3 regions of the Mesorhizobium sp. B1-1-8 genome follow, and region 3 is predicted to be linked to each of the others. Evidence: riboswitches for the same ligand, from Rfam matches in the RefSeq annotation. Region 3 holds a riboswitch; each other region holds the start of a gene.
The links. A riboswitch is a leader RNA that binds a small molecule or an ion and turns the genes downstream of it on or off. The one in region 3 is predicted to bind cobalamin.

Region 1 (7,694 bases), 2.2 Mb from region 3:
ATCGTGAACCGCCTCGATCAGCGTTCCCGAAATGGCATTCGTGGTCTCGGCGAAGCCGACCAGGCGGTCGACCGTCTCGGCGAATTCCGAGGCGCCGCGCGGGCCGTGGCGCATCTGGCCGGCGATGAAGCGGGGATTGACGGCGCGGGCGCGCACCACGCGGGTCACCGCCTCGCCGACCGAGCGCGGCTTCGGCTTTTTCGGGTCGGTGGTATCAAGCACGATGACGTCGGCATTCCTGCCGAGCGCGGCAAGGGCGGCCGAAAACCCGCCGATGAAGGCGACGTCGGCCGAGCCTTCGAGGATGTCGCGGCCCGGATCGTCGCCGGTGTGGACGAGAAGGTCGGCTTCGGCGATGCGGCCTTCGAAGGCGCCGGGCGCCGAGATCGCTTCGCCGTCGGCGCCGCCATAGGCATGCGAGGTGGCGTCGAGATAGGCGCGGCCGATCTCTTCGCGCGCGCCCCATTCGCCGCGCGACAGCAGGTCCTCGACACCGGCGCCATAGGTGCCGGGCGAGGTGCCGAAAATGCGCGGGGCGATCTTGCCCTCGGCACGGGTCGCTGCTGCAAGCGGATTTTCGGAATCGTCCTCGTCGCGCGCGGCAACGGCGTTTGCGGCCGCATCGATAAGGGCGATCTGGGTCGGGAACATGTCGCGGAACAGGCCGGAAATGCGCCAGGTGACGTCGACGCGCGGGCGGTCGAGCGTCGCCGGCGGCAGCACCTCGATGCCGGTGACGCGGCCGGTCGCGCTATCCCACTGCGGCCGGCAGCCCATCAGCGCCAGGCCTTGCGCGATCTCCTCGCCGCCGGTGCGCAGCGAAGCCGAGCCCCAAAGGTCGATGACCAGCGATCGCGGCCAGTCGCCATGCGCCTGCATATAGCTGCGCACCACTTCTTCCGCTGCCGCCTGGCCAAGATCGTAGGCTGTTGGCGTCGGCATGGTGCGCGGATCGGAAGTGAAGAGGTTGCGCCCCGTAGGCAGCACGTCGGACCGGCCGCGCGCCGGCGCACCGGCGGGGCTTGCCTTGATGTGGCGGCCGTCGAGGGCGGCGAGCAGGGCCGATTTTTCGGCTTCGGCGCTTTGCCGGCGCAGCGGATCGGTTTCGTCTTCCGGCACGCGGCCGTAGACATGCAGCCCGTCCTTGACGGCGAAATCTTTCAGGTCGCAGAGCCAGGCGTCGATGCGGCGCAGCGCCTCGTCGGGCGCATCGGTGCCGGCAACGCCGGCTTCAGAAGCGAGGCCTGTCTTCTGCGCCGTTTCGACGATCAGCTTCGCAAGTCGGTCGCGGCGGCGCCGGTCGAGCCCGTCGGCTTGCGCATATTCATCTACAAGCCGTTCCAGCCGTTGCTGCGCTTCGTCGAGGCCGGCGCCGGTCAGCGGTGGCGGCAAATGGCCGAGCGTGACGGCGGCGATGCGCCGCTTGGCCTGCGCCGCCTCGCCGGGGTTGGAGACGATGAAGGGATAGATAACCGGCAGCGGGCCGGTGACGATCTCGGGAAAACAGTTTTCGGAGAGCGCAACCGTCTTGCCCGGCAGCCATTCCAGCGTGCCATGCGCGCCAACATGGACGATGGCATGGACGCCGAGCGATTTTTGCAACCAGAGGCCGAAAGCGATCAGCTCGTGACGGGGCGGCAGCGTCGGGTCGTGGTAGTCGGCGCGGCGATCGGCAGAGCGGCCGCGATCGGGGGCAAGCGCCACGGTGACGTTGCCGAAGGTGGCGGCACGGAAGGGGAAGTGGGGGCTTGCCTGCGAAGGTAGGCGTTCTGGCGCCCCCCTCTCTGTCCTGCCGGACATCTCCCCCTCAAGGGGGGAGATTATTCCTTCACCTCGGCTTTCGCCAATTTTCAGCGTTTTACGGGAGGAGCCGGCGGCGGAACTGCCAATCTCCCCCCCTGAGGGGGAGATGTCCGGTAGGACAGAGAGGGGGGCCTCGCGCAGACTTATCTCGTCCATCTTTCCCCAGGCCGCGTCGACGGCAGCCACCGCCTCAGCCGACAGATCCCTGGAGAATTTCAGATACGCCTCCAATCCGAGCCCTTCGCCACTTCGCTCCAGCGCATCCAGCAATTCCCTTGGCGATTGCGGAATCCCTTCAACCGCATAACCCTGTTCCCTCAGGTCGTGCAGCATCGCCAGCACGCTTGAAGGCACATCGAGGCCGACGGCATAACCGGTGCGGCCGGGGGCGCTCGGGTAATCCGGGATCAGGATGGCCAGCTTGCGCTCAGCCCGCTTCGCCCGCTGCAGCCGGATGAAAGCCGCGATGCGGGCGGCGACCTGCGCGACGCGATCCGGTTCCGGCCGGTTGGCGAACGCGCGGAAGGCCAGCGCCGGATCGGTTTCGATTTCGCCTTTGAAGGACACGGCGCCGGCGAGGATGCGGCCGTCGAGCTCCGGCAGCACGACATGCATGGCAAGGTCGGCCGGCGCCAGGCCGCGCTGGTTCTTCTCCCACACCTCGCGCCTGGTCGTCGCGACAATGACCTGGAAGACGGGCACGCCGGCACGGTCGAACAGAGTTTCTGTACCAGGCTCGGCGCCGGAGGCAAAGGCTGTGGCGGTGACGATGGCGGCGGGGTTCAATGTTGCGAGTGCGGTTTCGACGAAGGCGAGCGACGTCGGATCTTTCAGACTGGAAACGAAGATCGGTACCGGGGTGAGACCTTGCAGCTTCAACGCTTCCACGAGAGCGTCGATCGGCGCTACGTCTGCCGCCAGCAGCATCGAGCGGTAGAAGAGGATGGGGATGATGGGCGCGACGTTCCCCTCCCCCTCGAGGGGAGGGTGGCCCGCAGGGCCGGGTGGGGTCGGGACGACCGGGCTGGATCCTTCATCCTGTCGCCGCACTTCAGGGCGTTGGCGCGTTTCGCAGAGGACCCCACCCCCGGCCTGCGGCCGGATCCTCCCGTCAAGGGGGAGGGGGACGCCGCGCTCCACGACGCCAAATCCTGGCACGTAAAACCCAGCCTTCGGCACACTGACCGGCTCAGCCACGGCCGCATCCGACCCCGCCAGCCGTGCCAGCCTTTGCACCAGCGCGTTCATATTGGCCGGCCCGCCCTCACGAAAATAACCGAGCAACGCATCAAGCTCCTCGCGCGGCAGCGTCGAGGCTTCGATCAGGCGCTGATCCTCGTCGTGACTCTCGCCCGGCAGCAGCGCCAGCTTGATGCCTCGCTCGCGCGCAACCGCTGCCAACTGGTCGCAGCCATAGCGCCACCAGTCGTAGCCGCCGAGGATGCGCACGAGGATGACCCTGGCATGCTTGGCGACGCTGTCGACCCAGAGGTCGACGGACATCGGATGGCGCAGGTCACGAAGCGCTGCGAGCCGCATCGATGGCAGGCGCTCCGCATCCGCCTTCCATGCCGCCGCCAGTCCGGCGAGATCACTGTCGGTGAAGGACAGGGCCACGACATCCGCAGGTGTCTGCCTGAGATCGATCGGCTCGGCGAGATCGTCGAGCGAGGCGGAGGTCGTGGTGAGGATATGCATCGCTTTTCGTGTTGACCTCAGCCGGCGAGGATACGCTCGATCGCCGGACGGTTCAGCCCCTTCAGGCCAATGACGACGAGGCGCGAGCGGCGGTTGTCTTCGGCCGTCCAGGCGCGGTCGTAATAGTGGTTGACGCGCGGCCCGACGGCCTGCAGCAGCAGCCGCATCGGCTTGCCGCCGACTTCGACGAAACCCTTCACCCGCAAGACGTTTTCCTGCTCGGCCGCCGTGGCGACGCGCCTGGCCAGTTCGTCCGGATTGGCGATCGACGGGATATCGATGACGAAAGAGTCAAAGTCGTCGTGCTCGTGGTCGAGCTCGTCATCGTGATGGGTCTTGCGGTTCTCGATATCATCCTCGACCGCAAGCCCGAGGCCGAGCAGCACCGACGGATCGACCTTGCCCTGCGCGGTGGGCACGACCTTGACCGCCCGCGCGATATGCTCGCCGATGGCGGCGTTGGCGCGCGCCGAGCCCGCCGCATCCATCAAATCGCTCTTCGACAGGATGATCAGGTCGGCGCAGGCGATCTGGTCCTCGAACACTTCCTCGACCGGATCGTCATGGTCGAGGCTTTCGTCCTGCGCGCGCTGCGCCTGCAGCGCCTCCATGTCGGAGGCAACGCGGCCCTCGGCCAGCGCCGGCCCGTCGACCACGGCGATGACGCCGTCCACCGTGACGCGGCTTTTTACGCTCGGCCACTGGAAGGCCTGCACAAGCGGCTTTGGCAAAGCCAGGCCGGAGGTCTCGATCAGGATGTGGTCGACCTTGGGCGTGCGCGACAGGATCTGGTCGAGCGCCGGAACGAAATCGTCGGCGACGGTGCAGCAGATGCAGCCATTGGCGAGCTCGACGATGTTCTCCTCCGGGCAGCTGTCGATGCCGCAGCCCTTCAGGATCTCGCCGTCGATGCCGATGTCGCCGAATTCGTTGACGATAATCGCCAGCCGCTTGCCCTTGGCGTTCTCAAGCAGGTTGCGGATCAGCGTCGTCTTGCCGGCGCCGAGAAAGCCGGTGACGACGGTGCAGGGGACGCGCGAAACGGAAGCGTTCATGATCAGTCCTTCAGCATGTCGAGGGGAGGAATGCGGGCAACAAGGCCGCGCTTCAGGCAATCGGGCCGGCCGCGCCAAGGGATGAGACCGTCGGTGGAGGTGGCGAAAAGCTTTGCGCCGGCGACGAGGTCGGCGCCGCTGGTCGTCTCCAGGTCGCCGAAGACATAGCTCCAGCAGCCGTCGCGCAGGATCGCGGCACTGAGGCGGCGCTTGCAATTGCCGAGGCATTCGACGGTACGGATGCAAATGTTTTCGGGAGCCGCGGCCCGCCGGGCGTCTTCGGCCAGCAGCGCGCCGGCGCGGGGGTGCGCGTCGGAACCGGTTTCGTCGCGGCAGGAGACGCAGACGATGACGGTGACGCCGGCCAAGACATCGCTATCGCCGGACGCATTGTCCGCTGTGCCAGCCGAAAAACTGCTGTCTTGGTCCAAAAATCAGGCTCCTTGCCCGGTAACCCGCCGGGCGATCGGATTCTTATGTCGCAGACGGCAGGTCTCCTGGCTCGCGGGTCATCGCCTTGGTAGCCGCCTTCCCGGGAATATCCCAGTGGCTTTCGGCCTTGGCTCTTCGCTCACAGTTGCGGGGACAGCCGCGGATTTGGGATTTTGTCCCGCACCGCATTCCCTCTTGGCTCCTCCCTTTGCCGAGAGGAGACCGTCTGCACCGGATTTAGGCTTACGGGTGTAGGCGTGTCAACGCGCGGTTACGACGCGGCGATGTCGGCCAGCGCCGGCCCGAGATCGCCAGCCGGAGTCACCTCGATGCGCTCCAGGCCAAGCCAGCCCTGCATCTGCTTCAGTTCCTCGAAGAGCTGGGCGACTGTCTCCGGCGGGGCGCCGGGCTCAGTATAGGCGGCATGGACGCGCAACACACCGGCCGGACGGTCGGCCTTGAGGTCGATGCGCCCGACGATCCGGTCGCCGAGCAGGAACGGCAGCACATAATAGCCGTATTGGCGTTTTTCGGCCGGCGTGTAGATCTCGATGCGATAGCGGAAATCGAACAGCCTTTCTGTGCGCGAGCGTTCGAAGACCACCGGGTCGAACGGGGCGAGCAGGGCGCGCGCCTCGATTTTTCGTGGCAGGCGGGCATCCCTATGAAGGTAAGCCGGCTTGTCCCAGCCCTCGACGCGCACCGGCAGCAACTCGCCCGTCTCGACCAGTTCCTCCAGCCGGCCTTTCATGTCGGCGGGCGACAGGCGGAAATAATCGCGCAGGTCGCCTGCCGTCGCTATGCCGTGGGCGCGGGCGGAAATGCGCAGCAATTCGCGATGCGCATCCTCGGCCGCCGGCACCGGCAAGTCGAGGACCGCCTGCGGCAGAACGCGTTCCGGAAGGTCGTAGTAGCGTTCGAAGCCGCGCCGATAGGCGGTGGTGATGCGCCCGGCCCAGAACAGCCATTCGAAAGCGTGCTTGGCCTCGCTCCAGCCCCACCAGCCGCCATTGCCCTTGTGGCCCTCTATGCCGGAGGCGGCGATCGGCCCGCGCTCGGCGACCTGGTCATAGATATCCTTGATCAGTCCGGTCCGCTCGCGGCCCCATTTGGCCAGACCGAGATACATCTCGTCGCCTTGCTCGGCGCGCTGCATGCGCCAGCGCAGCAGCGGATAAGTCTCGACCGGCAGGAACGAAGCCTCATGCGCCCAATATTCGAAAACCGTGCGCTTGCGGTTGACGGCTGCGCTGTCAAGCAGCGAAAGCGGGTAGGGGCCGAGTCGCGAATAGAGCGGCATGTAGTGAGCGCGCACCACCGCGCTGACGGAATCGATCTGCAATAGGCCGGTGCGGGAGAGCACGCGGGCGAGATGGCGGCGATCGGGCGTGCCGGACGGCCGCGGATCGGTGAAACCCTGCGCGCCAAGCGCTATGCGCCTGGCCATGGCGAGCGAGATTTTTTCCTTCATCAAAACGCCTTGCCCGATCGTTTTACTCGAATTCCTGGCCGATGATTCCGGCCATGCTAGCAGGCCAGTGGCAGGATATGTGTCAGGAGAAAAAGTGGAGTAAAACATGAAGGAAATCAAACAGGAGCGGATCGGACCAGTTTGTTCCGATATGGCGTCCAGGGCCGCGAATTGAACAAGGTTTGACTTGCTTCGCCGAAACCGCTGCGCTAACCCTCGCCGCGTTGCAGCATAGGCGCCCTAAAACGGTTCAGCGGTAAATCTGTCACGCTTCCGCAATAGGGTTGGTTGCTGTAATCAACGTTGATTGGCCGCCAAGGGAAAGCCGCTGCATGAGCGCACTCCTGAGTTCGTATCTGCCCATCGTCCTGTTCATCGCCGTGGCGCTGGTCGTCGGTTTGGCGCTGATCATCGCGCCGTTTCTGGTCGCCTACCAGAATCCCGACCCGGAAAAGCTGTCTGCGTATGAATGCGGCTTCAATTCGTTCGACGACGCCCGCATGAAGTTCGACATCCGCTTCTACCTTGTGTCGATCCTGTTCATCATCTTCGATCTCGAAGTCGCCTTCCTGTTCCCCTGGGCGGTGTCCTTCTCCAAGGTCGGCATGCTCGGTTTCTGGTCGATGATGGTGTTTTTGGCTGTGCTGACCATCGGCTTTGCCTATGAATGGAAAAAAGGAGCGCTGGAATGGGATTGAACGACAGTTCAGGCACCCTCGTCGCGCCGAAGCCCAAGGGCATCATCGATCCCAACACCGGCCGGCCGGTGGGGGAGGATGATCCCTTCTTTCTCGAAATCAACAATGAGCTGGCCGACAAGGGCTTTCTCGTCACCTCGACCGAAGCGCTGATCACCTGGGCGCGCAGCGGTTCGCTGATGTTCATGACCTTCGGCCTCGCTTGCTGCGCGGTCGAGATGATCCACACCTCGATGCCGCGTTATGACTCCGAGCGTTTCGGCGTCGCGCCGCGCGCCTCGCCGCGCCAGTCCGACATCATGATCGTCGCCGGCACGCTGACCAACAAGATGGCGCCGGCGCTGCGCAAGGTCTACGACCAGATGCCGGAGCCGCGCTACGTCATCTCGATGGGTTCCTGCGCCAATGGCGGCGGCTATTACCACTATTCCTATTCGGTGGTGCGCGGCTGCGACCGCATCGTGCCGGTCGACATCTACGTCCCCGGCTGCCCGCCGAGCGCCGAAGCGCTGCTCTACGGCATTCTTCTGTTGCAGA
Region 2 (7,694 bases), 2.1 Mb from region 3:
CGGCCGGACGCGGCTGTTCCGTCCGTCCGACCGGCATCTCATCCGCCAGATCATGCGGGGAAAAAGGCTCGGCTTCTCGATCAACGAGATCCGCGAGATCATTCAGATGTACAAGGAGCCGCCCGGCGAGGTCGGCCAGCTCAAGCTGATGATCAGGCGCATTGAGGAAAAGCGCGAGGATCTGAGGCAAAAGCGGCGCGATCTCGAAGAGACGCTTGCCGAACTGGATCAGGCCGAGGAGTCGTGCGTGGAGCGGCTGGCCGAGCTCGGCGTGAATACATAGGGATCCTGCATAGCGAACGTCGGCAGTTGGCCTGAGCGTCCTGAACTTCGTCATCCTAGGGCGGAGCAAGGAGCGAAGCGACGCGCGCAGACCCTAGGATCCATGCCGTGAAGCTAAAGCGTTGCAACGATTGCAGAATTCTGCGCCGTTGCGCTCGATGACGGAGGTTACGGCATGGATCCTCGGGTCAAGCCCGAGGATGACGACATTCGGAACGTTTCGGCCAATCGCCGAGGTCTTCGATCTTGTTTCCTAGCGACCTGCTGATGGGAGCCGAGCCGAGCCAACTCAAATCCACCGCCGCACTCGCTTGGCGTAGTCACGGTATTTCTTGCCGAACTTTGCCGCCAGCATCTTTTCTTCTTTCTCGATCGCCATCTTCTGCGTCGCGAAGCTGGCGATGAAGGCGAACAGCAGGAACCAGGCGATACCGGTGATGAAGGCGACGCCGATCAGAAGCAGCGTATTGGCGAGATACATCGGGTTGCGGGTGATGCCGAACGGGCCCGACGTCACCAGATGGTCCGGCTCGGCGTTGGGATCGAGCGTCGTCCTGGCGCGGATCATTGTGCGGATCGCGGTGACCCAGAGCGCGGCGACGCCGAACAGGGCCACCCAGCCGACGCCGAACAAAAGGCCGCCAAAAATGTCGCCGATCCACGGCAGCGGATAGAGCATGCCGAGTACGATGCTGGCGACGATCGCCACGACGTAGATCACCGGCGGCCAGGGGATGATCCCATGCTTGGGCTTGGTCGTGCCGGTCATTGCTGCCCTCCCTCCATCTTGCTTTCGGTCGCGGCGGTGCAGGTGCTCGCGAGATCCTCAAGATGCGATTTCCAGATGCTGGTCTGGTCGTTGCCGTAGAGTTTGTCGAGCGATCCTTCGCCCTTCAGCGTGTCCAGCATGCAGCCACAATAGCTGGAACAGAAGTTGGTGTCCCGCTGCTGTTCGCATTGCGCCTGGCAGGCCGGCAGGAAGCCGGCTTCCTTGTCCTGGGGGGCGGCCGGCATGACCTGCGAAAACAGCCAGACCGAGCCGAACAGCAGCGGCTGGTGGATCAGGTAGAAGGCGAGGCTGTGCTGGCCGATGAAGGTGAGCGGGCGCGACCAGCGGCCGGGCGTCAGGGCGCCCAGCCGGGCAAGCAGGCCGGAAGCGGAAGCGAACTTTGCCACGGCAATGCCGGCGAGCACCGCGCCGAACCAGGGGAACAGCGGCACATAGTCGTTGGAGCGCGGGTTGGTCGCCGAAAGGCCGACCCACCACAGCCACGGGTGGTCGAAGAACTCCGATCGCAGATAGAAAGGCGCCGCGATGACGAGCGCTGCAACAATTGCCGTCAGCAGCGCCGGCAGCCTGAGAAAAGCGAGGCCGAGCAGGCTCGCCAGCGCGATCTCATGCAGGATGCCGAAAAAGATGAAGCCGTCCGGCGTGACAAACCAGGTGACGGCCGAGATGGCGATCGCCGCCCCGGCGACCATGGCAAACCGCGTCCAGAAGCCGGGCCAGCGGATCTGCCGGCCATGGGCAAGGAACAGGCTGACGCCGACCAGGAACAGGAAGGTCGAGGCGATGCAGCGGGCGTAGATTTTCCACCAGCCGAAAGCGGTCAGGCCGGGGTCGGTATAGCCGAAATTCTCGAGATCCCAGGTGAAATGGTAGCTCGCCATGGCGATCAGCGCGATGCCGCGCAGGATGTCGATGGCGATGATGCGGCGCTGCTTCGGTGCGTCCTGAGCGGGTTCGCTCGTCGTCTCCATGCTCATGATCTCGCGTTCCGATTCAGTCGTGCCAAACGACTATCACGGTTCAAGCCGGCAACAGAAGGTGGCGTTAGGGCAGATCCTCATCGGGCGGGCGGCATGGCAAACTGCTTTAGGCCAGCAGCGGAAAGCCTTTGGCGGGTTTCGCTTTTCGGCTCGCGGGGGTCGGTTTCCTGCTACCGGCAAGCCAGTGGTCCGGCCAGATTTGGCCGGCGATTCCCGTCTCGGAGGGCTGATGTCCACCCACGTGCGCCATCCGATCTGGCTTCCCGCCTTGCGGCCTGCCGACGCGCGCACCTTCGCCTCGCTCTATGCGGTCGAATCCTTCGCCCGCGCCACCATCTCCAGCGTCATTCCGATCCAGGCCTATGAGATCCTGCACAACGAGCAGATCGTCTCGATCCTCTACACCGTCGTCTCGCTGCTCGGGCTGTCGGTGACGCTGTTCATGCCGATGCTGATCCGCCGCTTTGCCCGGCGCTGGGTCTATACGGCCGGCTGCCTGCTGCTGGCGCTCGGCTCGGTCTTCTTCGTCACCCATACGCTAGCCGGGCAACTCGCCGGCATGCTGTGCCGGGTGATGGGCGCCAGCGCGCTCTCGATCACGCTCAACCTTTACATCATGGACCACATCCGCAAGACCGATTTCATGCAGTCGGAATCGCTGCGCATGGCGTGGTCGATGTTTGCCTGGACGGGCGGGCCGACGCTCGGCATTGTCCTCTACACGCATTTCGGCATCTACGCCGCGCAAGGTGCGGTCGTGGTCTTTGCCTTGGCGCTGCTTGCGCTGTTCTGGACCTACCGGCTGAGCGACAACCCGTCGATCCGTCCGGGCAAGAGCCGGCCCGCCAATCCGCTCGCCAATATCGGTCGCTTCATCGCGCAGCCGAGATTGCGGCTTGCCTGGCTGATCGCCTTCGGCCGCTCCTGCTTCTGGACGACGTTCTTCGTCTACGGTCCGCTGTTCATGGTGATCACCGGGGAAGGCAAGCTTGCCGGCGGGCTGCTGGTGTCGGCAGGCAACGCGCTTTTGTTCACCGCGATTTTTTGGGGCAAGGCCGGAAAGCGGTTCGGCGGGCGGCGGACCATGACCTTCGCCTATTTCGCCATGGCGGCGATGCTTTTCGCGGCAGGCGGCGTCGGCGAAGCCGTGCCGCTGCTCACCGCCGCCTTCCTGCTCTGCGGCGCGCTCTTCACTATCGCGCTCGACGCGCTGGGCTCGACCGCCTTCATGCGCTCCGTCAGGTCCTATGAAAAGGCGCAGATGGCGGCGGTCTACCGCACTTATCTCGATTTCTCCGAGTTGACGCCGCCGCTGGTCTATTCGGTGGTGCTGTCCTTCTTCGGCCTCGGATCGGTGTTCGTCACGCTCGGCCTGTTGGCCGTCGCATGCGGCTTCGTCACCTGGCGCTATTTGCCGAGGTCGCTTTGATCGGAGAGCGGCAATTACGCGGCCGCATTGTGGCTTGCGGGCGCCGCCCTTAAGATCCGTTCGTCATCGCCGGCGGTTGCGTCGGCTGCTCAGGGCTGCGCGCATGCAAGCAAGAACGATGTCGCTGACCGAGGAACTGGTCGCCCGCTGTTTTCGGCAGGTCGAGGACAGCGGACCGGACCCGCATGCCGCGCATCTGGACGATGCCGACTACGACGCGATGCTGGATGCGCTGGAGCCCGAACTTCCCGCCACAGAACCAGTCTGGCTGTTCGGCTACGGCTCGCTGATCTGGAAGCCAGAGATCGAGCATGTCGAGGAGCGGGTGGCGGTGGCGCGGGGCTGGCATCGCTCCTTCTGCATGAACATGACACGCTGGCGCGGCACCAGGGAGCAACCGGGCCTGATGATGGCGCTCGACCGGGGCGGCCAATGCAAGGGGGTCGCTTTCCGGCTGGGCGATGGCGACCGGCGCCGGCAACTCGACAGGCTTCTGAGGCGCGAAGTGACGTTGAAGCCGACGAGCTACCATCCCCGCCTGCTAAGGCTGGCAAGCGACAGCGGGCCGCTGCGGGCGCTGGCCTTCGTCATCAACCGCAACGGCACCACCTATGCCGGCCCTCTCGACGAAGGCGAGGTGGTGGAAAGGCTGGCAACCTCCTGCGGCCATTGGGGTTCGGGTGCCGACTATCTCTACAACACCGTGAAGAACCTCGAGGAACGCGGCATCCACGACACCCATCTGTGGCGGCTGCAGCAGCTCGTGGCCGTCAGGATCGCCGCCTCGTAGCGCAGCAACCGGTGGCGCAATCCAGCCGCACGGTGACGGAATTTGGTTTGCCGGCCCCAACGATTCTGCCTATAGTCGTCCTTGTCGTCGGTTCCGTTTTTGGGACGAAGAGGGAATGCGGTGCGGACAAATCCTGTCCAATGCCGTTGCTGCCCCCGCAACTGTGTGCGGTAGTCCTCTCCATTAGACCACTGGGGAAAGTCCTCGGGAAGGTGGGGAAGGGCGCTGATCCGCGAGCCAGGAGACCTGCCGGCGACAGGAAACTGACTTACGTGCCCTCGGGTGGAGGGTGAAAGGACAAGCTATGGCTACCGCTTCCGTTTCTCTCGGCGCCTCCGTCTCCTCGCAGTCGCGCTTCATACAGCTCGCTCTCGCGGCACTGCTCGGCGTCTTCGTCGTCGGCTTTGTCGGCTTCTCGCATATCGATGCGGTCCACAACGCTGCCCACGACTATCGCCATTCGATGGCGTTTCCCTGCCACTGACGCGGATCTGACATCATGAACCTGTTTCGCAACGTCGTGTTCGTCGCGGCGATCGCGGGGCTCGTGGCCGGCGTCGTTCTCGCCTGCATGCAGGCCTATGCGACAGTGCCGCTGATCCTCAAGGCGGAAGTCTATGAAAAAGCCGGCGGCGGCCATCATCACGACCACGCTGCCGCGCCTGCCGCAACCGGCAATGCCATGAGTTCAGCCGCGCCGGCGGAAAACGCCATGAGCTCTATCGCGCCGGCTCCGGCGGAAGCGGCTGCTCCGGCCGAAGACGAGGGCTGGACGCCCGCCGACGGCTTCGAGCGCTTCGCCTTCAACGTCGTCGCCAACATCGTCACCGGCATCGGTTTTGCGCTGATCCTCGTCGCGGTGTCGGAGTTTGCCGGCGGCATCGGCAGCTGGCGCCAGGGGGTGTTCTGGGGCCTTGCCGGTTTCGCCGTGTTCACGCTGGCCCCTGGTCTCGGCCTGCCTCCCGAGCTGCCGGCGATGCCGGTCGCCGAGTTGCCGCCGCGCCAGATCTGGTGGGTCTCGACGGTGGCGGCGACCGCGATCGGCCTCGGGCTGATCGCCTTCCGCAAATCGCTGCCGCTGACGATCCTTGGCGTCGTGCTGATTGTGGCGCCGCACATTGTCGGCGCGCCGCAGCCCGACAGCTTCGAGACGGCAATCCCGGAAGGGTTGCACCGTCAGTTTGTGGTGGCGGTGACGCTCACCGATCTGGTGTTCTGGCTGGTGCTGGGCGCTGTCGCCGGCGTGGTGCGCAGCCGCTTCACCGGCGCGGGGGCCAGCCTGCGCGACAGCTTTGCCTGATCGCGCCACGGGTCAGCTGACCTTCATCATCGGCGGTGCGCGCTCCGGCAAGAGCGCGCATGCCGAAACGCTGGTGACGGCGCGGCCACCGCCTTGGGCCTATATCGCCACCGCGCAAGCCTATGACGACGAGATGGGCGAGCGCATCGCACTGCATCGCTCGCGGCGCGGCGAAGGCTGGGTGACAGTGGACGCGCCGCTCGATCTGTCCGGCGCGCTCGAAGCCTTGCCCGACAACCAGCCGGTGCTGGTCGACTGCCTGACCTTGTGGCTGACCAACCACATGCTCGCAGAGCACGATATCGAGGCCGAATGCGGGCGGCTCGTCGACGTTCTGTCGCGGCCATGCGGACCGTGGTTCGTGGTGTCAAACGAAGTCGGGCTCGGCATCGTGCCGGACAATGCACTGGCGCGCCGGTTTCGTGATGCCGCCGGCCGGCTCAACCAGCAGGTTGCCGCGATTGCCGATACGGTGCTGCTGATGGTGGCAGGACTGCCGCTCAAGGTTAAGTGACATGGCCGGGATCGAAGACAAGACCACTGAAGATAAGGAAGCCGAACGCCATCGCGCCAAGATGGCCAGGCGCAAGGCGGTGCAGGACGCCGAGGTGGCTGGCAAGACGATCGAGAAGGGCCTGCTGATCGTCAACACCGGACCCGGCAAGGGCAAGACCACCGCGGCCTTCGGGCTGGCGCTCAGGATGCTCGGCTACGGCAAACGCGTCGGCGTTGTCCAGTTCATCAAGGGCAAATGGCACACGGGCGAAAAGGACGCCTTCGCCGCTTTCGGCGATCGCATCGTCTGGCACGCCATGGGCGAGGGGTTCACCTGGGAGACGCAGGACCTGAAACGCGACATCGCCGCCGCCGAAGCCGCCTGGGCGAAGGCGCTGGAGCTGATGGTCGATCCGTCGATCAGCCTTGTGGTGCTCGATGAGCTTAACATTGCGCTGCGCTACGATTATCTCGATCTGGAGAAGGTAGTTGTGGCGCTCAAGGCGCGGCGGGAAGGCCTTCATGTCGTCGTCACCGGCCGCAACGCCAAGCCGGCGCTTGTCGAGGCGGCCGATCTGGTCACCGAGATGGGGCTGACCAAGCACCATTTTTCGGCGGGCGTGAAAGCCCAGCAGGGTATCGAATTCTAGTCACCTATCCCGGGGAAGTCCGTTGGAACAAGCGGTGATTGTCTGTCTTCTTTTGAGTGGCGGTCAGTTTGGGACGCCGCAAGAAAGGCAATCGATCCAAGTTCTTGAGGATCAGTTGCAGCAAGTCGTTTCAAATGCGGACGTCGGTGAGTTTGACGGCGACGAGTTTGGCGGGGGCGAGTGCACCCTCTATTTGTACGGGCCAGATGCCGAGAAACTTTTCGTCACCATTGAGCCTGTTTTGAAATCCTCGTTAGCTGCCGCTGGCGGTTATGCGATCAAAAGGTTTGGTTCAGCTGCCGACCCAAATGCGAAGGAAGTCCGTGTCTCCTGGCAAACTGGGCTACCGAGTCACTGAGTGATTAAAATACCTAGATAAATCGCGACCGCCGAAAGGATCGCGAACAGGCCGATCAGCAGCCAGTCGGCGACCCGGTAGAGCTTCAGCGCCTGGCGAACGTCGGTGCTTTCGGCCTCGCGCCGGCCGCCTTCGCCCATGAAAGCATCGTCGACGACCACGCCGCGATAGCTGCGCGGTCCCGCCAGCGCCAGACCCAGCGCACCGGCCATCGCCGCCTCCGGCCAGCCGGCATTGGGCGAACGGTGTTTTCTGGCATCGCGCCGCATGGCCAGCCAGGCCTTGTGAGGATCGGCGCCCTTGACGAGGAAGGCCGCCAGCACGATCAACAGGCCGGTCAGGCGCGATGCCGGCACATTGACCAGATCATCGAAGCGCGCCGCCGCCCAGCCGAAGGCTTCATGTTGCGGGGTACGGTGGCCGATCATCGAATCGGCGGTGTTGACAGCCTTGTAAGCCGCTCCCCCCGCCAACCCGCCGATGCCGGTCCAGATTGCCGGTGCGACGATGCCGTCGGAGAAATTCTCGGCCAGGCTTTCGATCGCGGCGCGGGCGACGCCGGCCTTGTCGAGCTTTTCCGGGTCGCGGCCGACGATGCGCGAGACGGCGATGCGGCCGAG
Region 3 (7,694 bases):
ATCGTCTTGTTCCTCGACAAGGGGAAGGCAGGCAATTACATACGCGGCGTATGAGTGTCAGATAGTTCATACGTAGCGTATGTCAATTGGCATACGGAGCGTATGTGGATAGGTCCAGAAGCCATGCACAAACCCCGCAAGGAGATGATCGCCGAGACGCGCGCCAAGCTGATCGCCGCAGCCCGCCATGCCTTCGGCACGATCGGCTATGCAGACGCTTCGATGGACGATTTTACTGCTTCGGCCGGCCTGACGCGCGGTGCGCTCTACCATCATTTCGGCGACAAGAAGGGCCTGTTGCAGGCGGTGATCGCGGAGATCGACGGTGAGATGGCAGCGCGCGTGAACGAGGTAGCGTCACGGGCGCCAACCCGCTGGCAGCACTTCGTCGACGAGTGCACCACCTATATCGAGATGGCGCTGGAGCCGGAGATCCAGCGCATCATGTTCCGCGACGGCCCGGCCGTCCTCGGCGACCCGGCACAATGGGCGAACGCTAATGCCTGCGTCGCTTCAATGACCGAGCACCTGACGGCCTTGCAGCAAGAGGGCGTCGTCGTGCCCGATCTCGATCCCGAAACCGCGGCGCGGCTGATCAACGGCGCCAGCAGCCAGGCCTCGCAGCGCATCGCCAATTCCAAGGACCCTGAAGCGACGTCGAAGAAGGCGATAGCAGCATTCAAGCAGCTGCTCGAAGGGTTGCTCAAGAAGCCAAAGCAAACGACCGGGTAACCACACCCGCCGGCTTGTGCACCGGTTTTTGGGCCGGCACGCCGCTGCCGCGTTGACAATCTCGTGCGTGGGCGCATCCTCTCGCGCCATCTTAAGGCAGGGGTCGGGCCATGTGGGACTTCAGCATCGGCAGGTCGGTGTCCATCATGATGAGGACATGGCCTTTCATCGTCTTTCGCATGATCGTCTATTTCGGCATCACGCTGGCTTTCATCATGGCGACCGGCACCGGCGCCAGCGTCGGCTATGGCGTCGGCCACATCTCGACCGATCCCGACGGTCCGCTCTCCTTCGCGCTCTGGGGCGGCGTGGTCGGCTTCGGCGTCGTCGCGGTCGCTATGTACTGGATCCGCGGATACATCCTCTACATCGTCAAGGCCGGGCACATCGCGGTCATGGTCCATCTCATCGACGGCCATGACGTTCCCGACGGGCAGGGCCAGATCGCCTATGCCAGGGAAGTGGTCGCCCAGCGTTTCGCCGAGGCCAATATCCTTTTTGTCGTCGATACGCTGGTCAACGGCGCCATCCGCGCCATCACCGGCCTGACCGCCGGCATCGCCGCCTTCCTGCCCATTCCCGGCCTTAGCGGCCTCGTCAGCTTCGTCAACACCGTCATCCGCCTGTCGCTGACCTATGTCGACGAGATCATCCTCGGCTACAACATCCGCATCAATTCGAGCACGCCTTTCGAGACTGCCAGGCAAGGCGTCGTGCTTTACGCCCAGAACGGCAAGATCATGGTCAAGAACGCGGTCTGGCTGGCGGCGATCATGTGGGGCGTGTCCTTCCTCATTTTCCTTTTGATGCTGGCGCCGGCCGCCGCCATCCTGTGGGTCATGCCGGGACAGCTTGCCGGCTGGGCCTTCGTGCTCGCCATCGTCTTTGCGTGGGCCTTCAAGGCGGCCTTCATCGAGCCATTCGCCATCGTTTCGCTGATGCAGGTCTATTTCGCAACCATCGAGGGCCAGGTTCCCAATCCCGAATGGGACCGGCGGCTGGTCGAAACCTCGTCGAAATTCCGCGAGCTCAAGGACAGGGCGCTTGCCTCCTTCCGCGGCTCGCGCTGGGAGGCGCCGAGCACCGCAGTCTGATCATGGCTTCCGCCGGTCTTCCGCGCCGAGCCTCACTATCGCCGATTTGAGCGGCGCCTCGCCGGCGCCGCAGAAAATCTCGCTCATCACCAGCTCTGGCAGCGGCAGCCGACGGCCCCAGCCATGCGCTTCGAGATCCGGTTTCGGCGCGAATTCCGAGACGCGGCCGACGCACAGATAGGCGATCGGCGTCACGTGCTCGGGGATCGACAGCAGCCGCTTCAGCGCTTGCGTTTCGATGATGCTGACCCAGCCGACGCCGACGCCCTCGGCCCGCGCGGCCAGCCAGAAATTCTGCACGGCACAGACGGTGCTGTAGAGGTCCATCTCCGGATTGTGCCAGCGCCCGAGCGGCGAGTTTTGCGAGCGCTGCCGGTCGCAGGTGATGCACAGGTTCAGCGCGCTTTCGCAGATGCCTTCGAGCTTCAGCTTGCGGTAGAGCGCCCGCCGCTCTTCTTCCATGGCCGGCAATTCCTGTTCGCGGGCGGCGAGAAACAAATCGCGCACCTGCCGCCGCCGTTCCGCATCGCGGATAACGATGAAATTCCACGGCTGCATGTAGCCGACCGACGGCGCGTGATGAGCGGCCGTAAGCAGCCGCGCCAGCACCCGGTCATCGAGATCGTCCGACACGAAGTGGCTGCGCACGTCGCGCCTGGTGAACATCGCCCGGTAGACGGCGTCGCGCCCCAATTGGTCAAAGTCTTCGCCGCCCGCGGCGGTTGCTGGTACCGTCATCGCTTGTCCCCTTGCGATAAGCAGTCCTCCGCCTGACCATGCGGACGACCATGTCTGCCGGGCCGGTCTTCTGGCTCGGGATCGACCCGCGTCCGGCGCCTTCCCGTCATCGACAGTGGCTTTTGCCGGCGCGGTCCCCCTCACAGCGTTGGGCACGCCACGGAATTCAACCGTGTTCCCGATTCTCCCGCGTCGCGGGCACCAGGCAGCGGCGGGACCTTATCGCGAACGCAGCGCGACGCCAATGCCGCCGGCGACACGGCAAGGCGCGATTTCCCCAGCCATTGGAATTCGAAACATGGTCATTCCGGTCGTAGGTGCCTAGATTAGGGCAATGGCTACCCGTCTCTACACCCATCCGGTCTTCCTCGAACACATCACGCCGCCCGGCCATCCCGAGCGGCCCGACCGTCTGCGCGCCATCGAACGCGTGCTGGACGACGAGGCGTTTTCAGCCCTAGACCGCGTCCAGGCGCCGGAGGGCGACGAGGCGACCATCCTCTACGCGCATCCTGAGGATTTCGTCGAGCGCGTGCGCGCCGCGATCCCCGAAACCGGGCTCGCCCGCATCGATGCCGACACCACTGCCAGCCCGAAGAGCTGGCAAGCGGCGGTGACGGCGATCGGCGCCGCCAACGCCGCCGTCGACGACGTTTTCGAGGGCCGCGCCGCCAATGCCTTCGTTGCCGCGCGTCCACCCGGCCACCATGCCGAGAAGACCACAGCGATGGGCTTCTGCCTTTTCAACACTGCGGCGATTGCCGCCCGCTACGCGCAAAAAAAGCACCAGGCCGAGCGCGTCGCCATCGTCGACTGGGATGTCCACCACGGCAACGGCACGCAGGACATTTTTTGGGACGACCCGTCGGTGCTCTACTGCTCGACGCACCAGATGCCGCTTTATCCGGGCACCGGGGCAAAAAACGAAACCGGCGCCGGCAACATCGTCAACGCGCCGCTGGCGCCGCAAACCGGCAGCGAAGCGTTCCGCGACGCGTTCCTGTCGCGCGTGCTGCCGTCGATCGAAGCGTTCGCGCCCGACCTGATCATCATTTCGGCCGGTTTCGACGCGCACCGTCGCGATCCGCTGGCCGAGATCAACCTGACCGAGGAGGATTTCGACTGGGCGACGGGCCAGCTGATGGAACGCGCCGGACGCCACAGCGGCAACCGGCTCGTTTCCCTGCTGGAGGGCGGCTACGATCTGCAGGGACTGGCATTTTCGGTCGCCGCCCATGTCGGGCGGCTGATGAAGGGATAGGATATGGCTGGCGAAGGCAATGAAGACGTCAAGGCGATGAGCTTCGAACAGGCGCTCGACGCGCTGGAGAAGATCGTCGATGATCTGGAGCGCGGCGACGTCCCGCTCGACCAGTCGATCAAGATCTACGAGCGCGGCGAGGCGCTGAAGGCCCATTGCGACCGTTTGCTGAAGGCGGCCGAGGACAAGGTCGAGAAGATCAGGCTGTCGCGCGACGGCAAGCCGGTTGGCACGGAGCCGCTCGACGCGGAATAGTTTGGAACGGGTGGGGCAGAGAAGCAGGAGTTCAAGCTATGTGCCGCAACATCAAGACCTTGGCCAATTTCGAACCGCCGGCGACCAATGACGAAGTGCATGACGCAGCACTTCAGTTCGTGCGCAAGCTGAGCGGTTCCACCAAACCATCCAAGCGCAACGAACATGCTTTCTATCACGCCGTGGAGGCGATCGCCGCCGCGGCGCGCGAGCTGCTCGATTCGCTGGAAACCACACAAGAGCCGCGCAACCGCGAGGAAATGGCGGCCAAGGCGAAAGCCAGATCCGCGCTGCGGTTCGCCTGAGGGGATCGAATGAGCTTCTTTCCGGGAAACGACCCTGAACCGGGCGATGGTTTCGCCTGCGACCAGATCGAGCTGATGGTCATCCCCAATGCCAAGGACATTGGCGGCTTTGAGGTCCGTCGCGCGCTGCCGACCGCCAAGCGCCGGCTGGTCGGACCGTTCATCTTCTTCGACCGCATGGGGCCCGCCATCCTGCGCGCCGGCCATGCCATCGACGTGCGCCCGCATCCGCATATCGGGCTTTCCACCGTCACCTATCTTTTCGACGGCAAGATCCGGCATCGCGACTCGCTCGGCACCGAAATGGTGATCGCGCCCGGCGACGTGAACCTGATGACCGCCGGCCGTGGCATCGTTCATTCCGAGCGCACGCCGGACGAATTGCGCGGCGCGCCGATGTCGATGTCCGGCCTGCAGACCTGGCTGGCATTGCCAGACGGCAAGGAGGAGATCGCTCCGGTCTTCGAGAATACATCGGTGATCCGCTTGCCCGAGATCGATGCCGAGGGTGTCGAGGGCCGGGTCGTCATCGGCGAATTCTCCGGCCTGCGCTCGCCGGTGGCGAGCGCCTCGGAGACGCTCTACGCCGACCTCAGGCTGGCTGCGGGCGCCAGCGTGAAAATCCCGGCCGATGCCGAGGAGCGCGCCATCTATACGCTGGAAGGCGAGGTTTCGATCGCCGGCGACCGTTTTCCGGCCGAGCGGCTTCTGGTGTTCAAGCCGGGCGACGAGATTGTCGTATCGTCCGAACAGGGCGCCCATTTCATGCTGTTCGGCGGCGCGTCGCTGGGTTCCAGGCGCTATATCTGGTGGAATTTCGTCTCATCCTCGAAAGAACGCATCCAACAGGCCAAGGAAGAATGGAAGACAGGCCGCTTCGATATCGTTCCTGGTGATGAGGAGGAGTTCATTCCGCTGCCCGAAAGATAGAGCAGGATGAGGCATCTTGCACCGGGCGCGTCACTGACGCGCATTTACATTCGGCCTGGAGCGGCATATTTCGCGCATGATCATGGCGCATGCCCAAGATGAAGGTTAGCGCAAGGTTAATTTTTCAGCAGGCCGCTTCAGAGTGAACGCAAAGCCCGACACGCCGCTCCTCGACAAGATCCGCATCCCCGCGGATCTGCGGGCGCTCGACGAAAGCGAGTTGCCGCAGCTCGCCACGGAACTGCGCGCCGAGTTGGTCGATGCCGTCTCGCACACCGGCGGCCACCTTGGCGCCGGCCTTGGCGTGGTCGAGCTCACTGTTGCGCTGCACTATGTCTTCAACACGCCGCAAGATCGGCTGATCTGGGATGTCGGCCACCAAGCCTATCCGCATAAAATCCTGACCGGCCGCCGCGACCGCATCCGCACGCTTCGCCAGGAAGGCGGCCTCTCCGGCTTCACCCGCCGCAGCGAAAGCGAATATGACCCGTTCGGCGCCGCGCATTCCTCGACCTCGATTTCCGCCGGCCTCGGCATGGCGATGGCCCGCGACCTCTCCGGCGGCCGCAACAATGTCATTGCCGTCATCGGCGACGGCGCCATGTCGGCCGGCATGGCCTATGAAGCGATGAACAATGCGGGCGCCCTCGACGCCCGCCTAATCGTCATCCTCAACGACAACGACATGTCGATCGCCCCGCCGACCGGCGCCATGAGCGCCTATCTGGCCAGGCTCGCCTCCGGCAAGACCTATCTCGGCCTGCGCGATTTCGGCAAGAAGCTGACATCCTATCTCGGCGAGCGCGCCGATCGCGCCATCACGCGCGCCGTCGAGCATGCGCGCGGCTATGTCACCGGCGGCACGCTGTTCGAGGAACTCGGCTTCTATCACATCGGCCCGATCGACGGCCACAATCTCGAGCACCTGATCCCGGTGCTGAGAAACGTCCGCGACAATTCCGATGGCCCGGTGCTGATCCATGTCGTCACACAGAAGGGCAAGGGCTACGCGCCGGCGGAAGCCGCCGCCGACAAATATCACGGCGTCAACAAGTTCGACGTCATCACCGGCGCCCAGGCCAAGGCGCCGGCCAACGCGCCGAGCTACACCAAGGTTTTTGCCGAAAGCCTGATCCAGGAAGCCCGCGAGGACGACCGCATCGTCGCCGTCACCGCAGCCATGCCGAGCGGCACCGGGCTCGACCTTTTCGGCGAGGTCTTCCCGGCCAGAACCTTCGACGTCGGCATTGCCGAGCAGCACGCGGTAACTTTCGCCGCAGGCCTCGCCACCGAAGGCTACAAACCCTTCGCCGCCATCTATTCGACCTTCCTGCAGCGCGCCTACGACCAGGTCGTCCATGACGTGGCGATCCAGAAGCTGCCGGTGCGCTTCCCGATCGACCGCGCCGGTTTCGTCGGCGCCGACGGCGCCACCCATTGCGGCGCCTTCGACACCACCTTCCTGACGACGCTGCCCGGTTTCGTCGTCATGGCCGCCGCCGACGAGGCTGAGCTTCGCCACATGGTGCGCACCGCCGCCTGTTATGACGAAGGGCCGATTGCCTTCCGCTATCCGCGCGGAAATGGCGTCGGCGTCGATATGCCGGCGCGCGGCTCGGTGCTGGAGATCGGCAAGGGCCGTGTTCTGAAGGAAGGCACCAAGGTTGCGCTGCTCTCCTTCGGCACGCGGCTGCAGGACTGCCTGTCGGCCGCCGAGGAACTCGGCGCGGCGGGTCTTTCCACCACCGTTGTCGATGCCCGCTTCGCCAAGCCGCTCGACGAGGATCTGATCCGGCGGCTCGCCCGCTCGCACGAGGTTCTGGTGACCGTGGAAGAGGGCGCGATCGGCGGCTTCGCCAGCCAGGTGCTGTATTTCCTCGCCAATGAAGGGTTGCTGGAAAGCGGCCTCAAGGTACGGCCGCTGGTGCTGCCGGACGAATTCACCGACCACGCCAGGCCCGAGAAGATGTATGCCGATGCCGGGCTCGACACCGCCGGCATCGTGCGCACGGTCTTCGTCGCGCTCGGCCATGGCATCCAGGCGCAGCGCGCCTGAATCATACTCTGAGCTAGCTCAATCAGTTTGCCGGCTTTGGAAGCATTCCAGCAAAGTGCGCGGCGGTTTTTGCGTCCGGAATTGCGTCAAGCAAGAACCCTAATCCTTTGTTAACGCTTCCGTTTGGTGGTTTGCTTACCTTTTCCTTTGGCCGTTTTTCAACGGCGCCCTGCTAAAGCATGTCTTCCGAAAGTGTGCAGCGGTTTCGGGACAAAGACATGCTTCAGAAACCGCCCAGGCAGGGAGATCAGGAACAATGAAGTCGTATCTGTGCGGCATGGCCCTTTTGGCGGCCATGGGCGCGCCGGCGGCAGCCGAAACGC

Region 1: it holds a riboswitch for cobalamin, as region 3 does, so the genes downstream of both, FJ974_RS13575 (DUF1636 family protein) here and bluB (5,6-dimethylbenzimidazole synthase) in region 3, are expected to answer to the same signal.
Region 2: it holds a riboswitch for cobalamin, as region 3 does, so the genes downstream of both, FJ974_RS13780 (CbtB domain-containing protein) here and bluB (5,6-dimethylbenzimidazole synthase) in region 3, are expected to answer to the same signal.

Annotation. Positions count from the first base shown of each region.
Region 1 covers NZ_CP083956.1:2,785,362-2,793,055, forward strand. The annotation lists gene FJ974_RS13565 (cobaltochelatase subunit CobN) at 1-3,501, opposite strand, end outside; gene cobW (cobalamin biosynthesis protein CobW) at 3,519-4,556, opposite strand; gene FJ974_RS13575 (DUF1636 family protein) at 4,559-4,987, opposite strand; cobalamin riboswitch at 5,026-5,230, opposite strand; gene FJ974_RS13580 (winged helix-turn-helix domain-containing protein) at 5,260-6,459, opposite strand; gene FJ974_RS13585 (NADH-quinone oxidoreductase subunit A) at 6,792-7,157, shown strand; gene FJ974_RS13590 (NuoB/complex I 20 kDa subunit family protein) at 7,148-7,694, shown strand, end outside.
Region 2 covers NZ_CP083956.1:2,829,733-2,837,426, forward strand. The annotation lists gene FJ974_RS13755 (MerR family transcriptional regulator) at 1-283, shown strand, start outside; gene FJ974_RS13760 (methyltransferase family protein) at 572-1,051, opposite strand; gene FJ974_RS13765 (heparan-alpha-glucosaminide N-acetyltransferase) at 1,048-2,049, opposite strand; gene FJ974_RS13770 (MFS transporter) at 2,282-3,481, shown strand; gene FJ974_RS13775 (gamma-glutamylcyclotransferase) at 3,585-4,271, shown strand; cobalamin riboswitch at 4,343-4,540, shown strand; gene FJ974_RS13780 (CbtB domain-containing protein) at 4,576-4,755, shown strand; gene FJ974_RS13785 (CbtA family protein) at 4,771-5,571, shown strand; gene cobU (bifunctional adenosylcobinamide kinase/adenosylcobinamide-phosphate guanylyltransferase) at 5,564-6,085, shown strand; gene cobO (cob(I)yrinic acid a,c-diamide adenosyltransferase) at 6,087-6,716, shown strand; gene FJ974_RS13800 (hypothetical protein) at 6,739-7,074, shown strand; gene cbiB (adenosylcobinamide-phosphate synthase CbiB) at 7,068-7,694, opposite strand, start outside.
Region 3 covers NZ_CP083956.1:4,956,960-4,964,653, reverse strand. The annotation lists gene FJ974_RS24445 (MFS transporter) at 1-2, opposite strand, end outside; gene FJ974_RS24440 (TetR/AcrR family transcriptional regulator) at 124-732, shown strand; gene FJ974_RS24435 (hypothetical protein) at 843-1,826, shown strand; gene bluB (5,6-dimethylbenzimidazole synthase) at 1,827-2,564, opposite strand; cobalamin riboswitch at 2,607-2,785, opposite strand; gene FJ974_RS24425 (histone deacetylase family protein) at 2,899-3,825, shown strand; gene FJ974_RS24420 (exodeoxyribonuclease VII small subunit) at 3,829-4,080, shown strand; gene FJ974_RS24415 (DUF2277 domain-containing protein) at 4,119-4,385, shown strand; gene FJ974_RS24410 (pirin family protein) at 4,395-5,315, shown strand; gene dxs (1-deoxy-D-xylulose-5-phosphate synthase) at 5,458-7,371, shown strand; gene FJ974_RS24400 (hypothetical protein) at 7,628-7,694, shown strand, end outside.